Regions from separate parts of the Enterobacter sp. E14S genome, predicted to be linked through region 2. Evidence: predicted binding sites of a transcription regulator. Region 2 holds the regulator's gene; the other holds the start of a gene.

Region 1 (3,452 bases), on a different contig from region 2:
GTGATGCTGTTTATCTCCTACTCCGGTTCGGCCAAAGAGCTGGACCTGATTATTCCGCGCCTGCAGGAAAAATCGGTCGCCCTGCTGGCGATGACCGGCAAATCACGCTCGCCGCTGGCGCTGGCCGCCAAGGCGACGCTGGATATTTCCGTTGAGCGTGAAGCCTGTCCGATGCACCTCGCTCCGACCTCCAGCACCGTTAACACCCTGATGATGGGCGACGCGCTGGCAATGGCGGTGATGCAGGCGCGCGGCTTTAACGAAGAAGATTTCGCCCGTTCGCATCCGGCGGGCGCGCTCGGCGCACGCCTGCTCAACAAGGTTCACCACCTGATGCGCACCGACGATGCCATTCCGCAGGTCAAACTCGATACCAGCGTCATGGACGCGATGCTGGAGCTCAGCCGCACCGGTCTGGGGCTGGTAGCGGTCTGCGATGACAGCGGGAGCGTTAAGGGCGTGTTCACCGACGGCGACCTGCGCCGCTGGCTGGTGGGCGGCGGCAGGCTGGAAACAAAAGTGTCGGACGCCATGACCAAAGGCGGGCTGACGCTGAACGCCGAGAGCCGCGCCATTGAAGCCAAAGAGGTGCTGATGAAGCGCAAAATCACCGCCGCACCGGTGGTGGATGACGCTGGCAGGCTGTGTGGCGCCATCAACCTGCAGGATTTCTATCAGGCCGGGATTATCTAGCCCTTCAGTCCCAGACGCTTCGCCAGCCTGTGCAGGTTGGCGACGTCCATCTCCAGCGCCCGCGCGCACGCCGCCCAGCTGCGGTTATTCTGCTCCAGCGCGCGGGTAATCATCTGACGCTGAAACGCCTCAGTGGCTTCGCGCAGATTTTCATTCGCTATCTCGGGTACAGCCTGAGCAATAGCCGGTGCGGTTTCATCCTGCAGCGCAAAATGCCGCGCGTGGATCACAACTTCGTCACCCGAACGCGTCCCCCGCGCCAGCACCACCGCGCGGTGAATCGCGTGCTCCAGCTCGCGCACGTTGCCCGGCCAGCCGTAGCTCAGCAGATGCGACCTCGCACCCGGGCTCAGCACCACGCGGGAAAGCCCCATCCTGAGACGGCACTGCTCGCAGAAAAAGCCCGCCAGCAGCACCACGTCGTCCCCGCGCTCGCGCAGCGGCGGCACGGTAAGCGGGAACACGCTCAGGCGATGGAACAGGTCGGCGCGGAACTGCCCTGCCAGCACCGCTTCACGCAGGTCGCGGTTCGTTGCCGCCAGCACGCGAACGTCCACTCTGTGGCTTCGGTCATCCCCCACGCGCTGGATGTCGCCGTACTGCAGCACGCGCAGCAGCTTGGCCTGCAGCGACAGGGAGAGCTCGCCGATTTCGTCCAGAAACAGCGTGCCGTTATCAGCCATTTCGAACTTGCCGCTGCGGTTGCTGATGGCCCCGGTAAACGCCCCTTTAACGTGACCAAACAGCTCGCTTTCCGCCACGCTTTCCGGCAGCGCGGCGCAGTTGAGGTACACCAGCGGGTTCACCGCGCGCGGCGACGCTTCGTGAATGGACTTCGCCACCAGCTCCTTGCCGGTGCCGGTTTCCCCGAAGATCAGCACGTTTAAATCTGAGGCGGCGACAATCTCAATCTCTTTTTTGAGCTGCGCCATGCCCGGAGAAAGGCCGATCATCTCCGTGTGCGTCACCTGCTCAAACGCCGCCGGGCTGCCGGGAAGAATGTTCTGGCTCTCCAGCTGTTCAATCAGCAGGGCATTGTTCAGCGCCCCGGCGGCCAGGGCGGCAATCAGGCGCAGCTCTTCGTCGCTAAAGGTGTCGAACTGGTCCGGCGACAGGCCGTCGAGGGTCAGTGCGCCAATCAGGTTTTGTCCGGCAAACAGCGGCAGGCCGATACAGGCGTGAACCTTCAGGCTCTCCTGTCCGGGAATAAGCCCGTCGTACGGGTCGGGCAACTCGCTGTCCGCCGGGAAGCGCACCACGTCACCCGCACGGGCGATAGTCTCCAGACGCGGATGGCCCTCAAGGGTAAAACGCCGTCCAAGCACGTCATTCGCCAGCCCGTCGATAGCCAGCGGAATAAACTGCCGCCCCTCGTAGCGCAGCAGCGCCGAGGCGTCGCACGCCAGCACGTGGCGCAGCGTGGAGATCAGCCGCTGAAAGCGGTCCTGATGGCCGATACCGGTCTGCAGCTCAATGGCGATCTTCGCCAGCACTTCTACGGAAAAGCTCATATTTACCTCGCTGTCATTTTGACAATGCATGCTGTCATATTGACACTGCTTTTGATAGTCATAATGACTACCCATTACGGATCATGAAAATATTAATTAATTAAAATCAATAACTTAAAAGCTGGCACGCAACTTGATATAGGCAAACCATCTTATTTGAAAATGCTGTATTACGTAGAGGTTGCTATGTCTATTCTGGTTAAAAATAACATTCATTGGGTGGGTCAACGTGACTGGGAAGTGCGCGATTTCCACGGGACGGAATACAAAACGCTGCGCGGCAGCAGCTACAACAGCTATCTCATCCGCGAAGGAAAAAACGTGCTGATCGATACCGTCGATCACAAGTTCAGCCGCGAGTTCGTGCAGAACCTGCGCAGTGAAATCGACCTGGACGCCATCGACTACATCATCATCAACCACGCGGAAGAGGACCACGCCGGCGCGCTGACCGAGCTGATGTCTTACATTCCGAACACGCCGATCTACTGCACCACCAACGCCATCGACTCGATCAACGGCCATCACCACCATCCGGAGTGGAATTTCCACACCGTGAAAACCGGCGACGCGCTGGATATCGGCAACGGCAAGCAGCTGATCTTCGTGGAAACCCCGATGCTGCACTGGCCGGACAGCATGATGACCTACATGACCGGCGACGCGGTACTGTTCAGCAACGACGCCTTCGGCCAGCATTACTGCGACGAGCGCCTGTTCAACGACGAAGTGGACCAGACCGAACTCTTCGAGCAGTGCCAGCGCTACTACGCCAACATCCTGACGCCGTTCAGCCGCCTGGTGACGCCGAAAATCACCGAGATCCTCGGCTTTAACCTGCCGGTGGATATGATTGCCACCTCCCACGGCGTGGTGTGGCGTGAAAATCCCACCCAGATTGTGGAGCTCTACCTGAAGTGGGCGGCGGACTATCAGGAAGACCGCATCACTATTTTCTACGACACCATGTCCAACAACACCCGCATGATGGCGGACGCCATTGCCCAGGGCATCAACGAAGTGGACCCCAACGTGGCGGTGAAAATCTTCAACGTGGCGCGCAGCGATAAGAACGAGGTATTGACCAACGTCTTCCGCTCTAAGGGCGTGCTGGTGGGCACCTCCACCATGAACAACGTGATGATGCCGAAAATTGCCGGTCTGGTAGAAGAGATGACCGGCCTGCGTTTTCGCAACAAGCGCGCCAGCGCCTTTGGCTCCCACGGCTGGAGCGGCGGCGCGGTAGAC
Region 2 (3,452 bases):
GCAGCGGCTCCAGCAGGTCGCTCTCTTCATCGATAGCGCTCTCCAGAGAGAGGTTCTTGCTGGATAGCGGGTGCAAACGACGGGTATCACTGTAGCGGCGGATCAGCGTATTGCGGTCTGCATCGAGGAACAGCAGCTGAGGCGAGAACGCGTCAGGCAGGTTGCTCATGGCCTGTTCGAAGATCTCTGGCGATTCAGGCATGTTACGAACGTCGATACTGACGGCGGCAGAGGTTTGTCTCTCCGCCAGCGTGCGGGCCAGGTCGGGTAACAACACGACCGGCAGGTTATCGACGCAGTAAAAACCCATGTCTTCCAGGGCGCGCAGAGCAACGGATTTCCCCGACCCTGAACGGCCACTGACAATCATCAGCACCATGTTCCGTTTCTCCTCAGGACAACAGATGTGAAGGCCATCTCCTGGTTATGCATCATCCTGATTGCCTTCTGCTTCAGTGATAATTTGATAGAGCTCTTCATCACTTTGGGCCGAGCGCAGTCGACGGCAAATGGTTTTATCGGCCAGACGTTTTGCGACCAGCGACAGCGTATGCAGATGGGTTTTCGTCTGGTCGGCAGGCACCAGCAGCGCGAAGAGGAGATCGACGGGCTGGTTATCAATGGCATCGAAGGCGATGGGTGTTTCAAGCTGCACAAACACACCAACGGCACGCAGGGTATCCTCTTCCAGTTTGCCGTGCGGGATCGCGATGCCGTTGCCAATACCGGTACTGCCCATTTTTTCACGGGTCAGAATCGCTTCGAATACCACCTGCGGCGGCAGGCCCAGCTGTTTTGCAGCCAGTTCACTGATGATCTCCAGCGCACGTTTTTTGCTCTGGCAGTGAACCGCACTGCGGGTACATTCCTGGTTAAGGACATTGCTCAGTTGAAGAGCGGAATCGTTGTTCATCATAATTTCACCTAAGCGCTAACTGTACAAATGGCCTGTTGTGTTTCACAACAGGCGTCCTGCACCCGTTAACTGCCCGGACAATTAGTGTTGTTTCAGTTTATCTTTATGTTTATTGAGCTGTCGCGCAAGCTTATCAATCAAGCCGTCGATAGCAGCGTACATGTCTTGCCCTTCCGCACTGGCATGCAGTTCACCCCCGTTAACATGCAGGGTGGCATCCGAGATATGAGTCACTTTCTCCACTTTCAACACAATATAGACCTGATTGATCCTTTCGAAATACTGCTCGAGTTTTGCAAACTTCGCGTTCACGAAGTCGCGTAAAGCCTCAGTAATTTCGACGTTTTGTCCAGTGATGTTGAGCTGCATAGTGTCTTCCTTATCGGTTGTGTCAGACCAGCTGTTTACGCTGGTTGGACGGCGGAATGGATAAAGACTCTCGATACTTCGCAACAGTACGACGTGCCACCATAATACCCTGATCGGACAGCATGGTGGTTAACTTACTGTCGCTTAGTGGCTTCGCGGGGTTTTCCGCGGCGATCAACTTCTTCACCAGGGCACGAATGGCCGTTGACGACGCTTCGCCGCCGCCCTCGGTATTCACATGGCTGGAGAAGAAATACTTAAGCTCAAAAATACCGCGTGGACTGTGCAGATACTTCTGCGTGGTGACACGGGAAATGGTTGATTCATGCATCTCGACGGCCTGGGCGATATCCGCCAGTACCATCGGTTTCATATACTCTTCGCCCTGCTCAAAGAACGCCTGCTGCTGTTCGACAATACAGCGGCTGACGCGCAGCAGCGTATCATTTCGGCTCTCCAGACTTTTGATCAGCCATCGCGCTTCCTGAAGATTGCTACGAATATATTGATTGTCGGAGTCGTTACGCGCGCTGGTGCACATGGAGGCATACTGCTGGTTGATTTGCAGGCGAGGGATGCTGTCTGAATTCAGTTCAACGACCCAGCGGTCATTGTGTTTTCTGACCAGCACGTCCGGGATGACGTACTCGGGCTCGCTGGTTTGGATCGACTGTCCCGGACGCGGATCGAGTGACTGGATCAGATTCACCGCTTCTTTCAGCACCTCTTCCTTCAGGCGCGTAACGCGCATAAGGCTGCGGAAATCGTGGTTGGCCAACAGATCCAGATGATCGCTGATGATTAAACGCGCCTCGTCGAGCCATGGCGTCTCTTTGCTGAACTGAGAAAGCTGGATCAGCAGGCAGTCGCGCAGATCTTTTGCGGCCACGCCTACCGGATCGAAACGCTGGATGCGCTTCAGTACGGCTTCGACTTCCTCAAGCTCAATCTCTTCGTCGCCCATGCTTTCCAGGATATCGTCCAGCGTGACGGTCAAATAGCCGGTGTCGTCAACGGCATCGACAATTGAGGTGGCAATCGCGCGGTCGGTATCGGAGAAGGGGGTAAGTTCCACCTGCCACATCAGGTAATCCTGCAGCGACTGGGTGGTTTCTCCCTGATAGACCGGTAGCTCATCATCCTGGTAGTCTGCACGCGTACCGGAAGGGGTTCCGGCGGTGTAGATTTCATCCCAGCTGGCATCCAGCGGTAGCTCGTCGGGCATCTCTTTTTGTTCGAGTGCATCCGCGGTGTCGAGCGCTTCTGTATCCTGTGACTGCTGAGTATCTACCTCGTCATGAAGATCGGTTTGTTCCAGCAGGGGGTTGCTGTCCAGCGCCTGCTGGAGTTCCTGCTGAAGTTCTAACGTGGACAGTTGCAACAGGCGAATTGCCTGCTGTAGCTGCGGCGTCATTGCCAGTTGTTGGCTGAGCCTTAATTGCAAACCTTGCTTCATGTTCAGAGCGTTTTTCTCCGGTTCGGCGTTACGTTACCTCTACCCTATCAGAGTCTGAAGTCTTCCCCAAGATAGACGCGCTTAACATGATCGTCTTCGAGGATCTGCTGCGGCGTACCGTGGGCGATCAGATTGCCCTGGCTCACAATATACGCGCGTTCACACACGGCCAGCGTTTCACGGACGTTGTGGTCGGTGATCAGTACGCCAAGCCCGCTGTCACGCAGGTGTTCAATGATGCGTTTGATATCGATAACCGAGATCGGGTCAACGCCGGCAAACGGTTCATCCAGAAGGATAAATTTCGGGTTTGCGGCCAGCGCACGCGCAATCTCAACGCGACGGCGTTCCCCCCCGGAGAGTGCCTGACCGAGGCTGTCGCGCAGATGCTCAATGTGGAACTCTTCCATCAACTCGTTGGCACGATCCTGACGCTGTTCGCTGGTCAGATCGTTACGAATTTCCAGGACCGCCATCAGGTTATCGTAAACGCTAAGACGACGGAAAATGGAGGCTTCCTGCGGCAGGTAGCCGATCCCGCGACGCGCGCGCGCGTGCAGCGGCAGAAGGCTGATGTCTTCATCGTCAATGATAATGTTGCCGGCATCGCGCGGCACAATGCCAACGACCATGTAGAAAGTGGTGGTTTTACCCGCACCGTTAGGGCCAAGCAGCCCCACGATTTCGCCGGAGTTGACGGTCAGACTGACA

Evidence for each region. The regulator sigma-54, encoded in region 2, starts transcription at its own class of promoters, with help from an activator protein. The targets are predictions, from matches to a motif close to GTTGGCACANNTTTCGCTNT.
Region 1: a site for sigma-54 is predicted at 2,325-2,344, ahead of norV (anaerobic nitric oxide reductase flavorubredoxin). Genes of this name have one in related genera too.

Annotation. Positions count from the first base shown of each region.
Region 1 covers NZ_JBVODQ010000007.1:92,613-96,064, reverse strand. The annotation lists gene gutQ (arabinose-5-phosphate isomerase GutQ) at 1-693, shown strand, start outside; gene norR (nitric oxide reductase transcriptional regulator NorR) at 690-2,204, opposite strand; gene norV (anaerobic nitric oxide reductase flavorubredoxin) at 2,391-3,452, shown strand, end outside.
Region 2 covers NZ_JBVODQ010000006.1:127,256-130,707, reverse strand. The annotation lists gene rapZ (RNase adapter RapZ) at 1-379, opposite strand, end outside; gene ptsN (PTS IIA-like nitrogen regulatory protein PtsN) at 425-916, opposite strand; gene hpf (ribosome hibernation promoting factor) at 998-1,285, opposite strand; gene rpoN (RNA polymerase factor sigma-54) at 1,308-2,741, opposite strand; gene lptB (LPS export ABC transporter ATP-binding protein) at 2,789-3,452, opposite strand, start outside.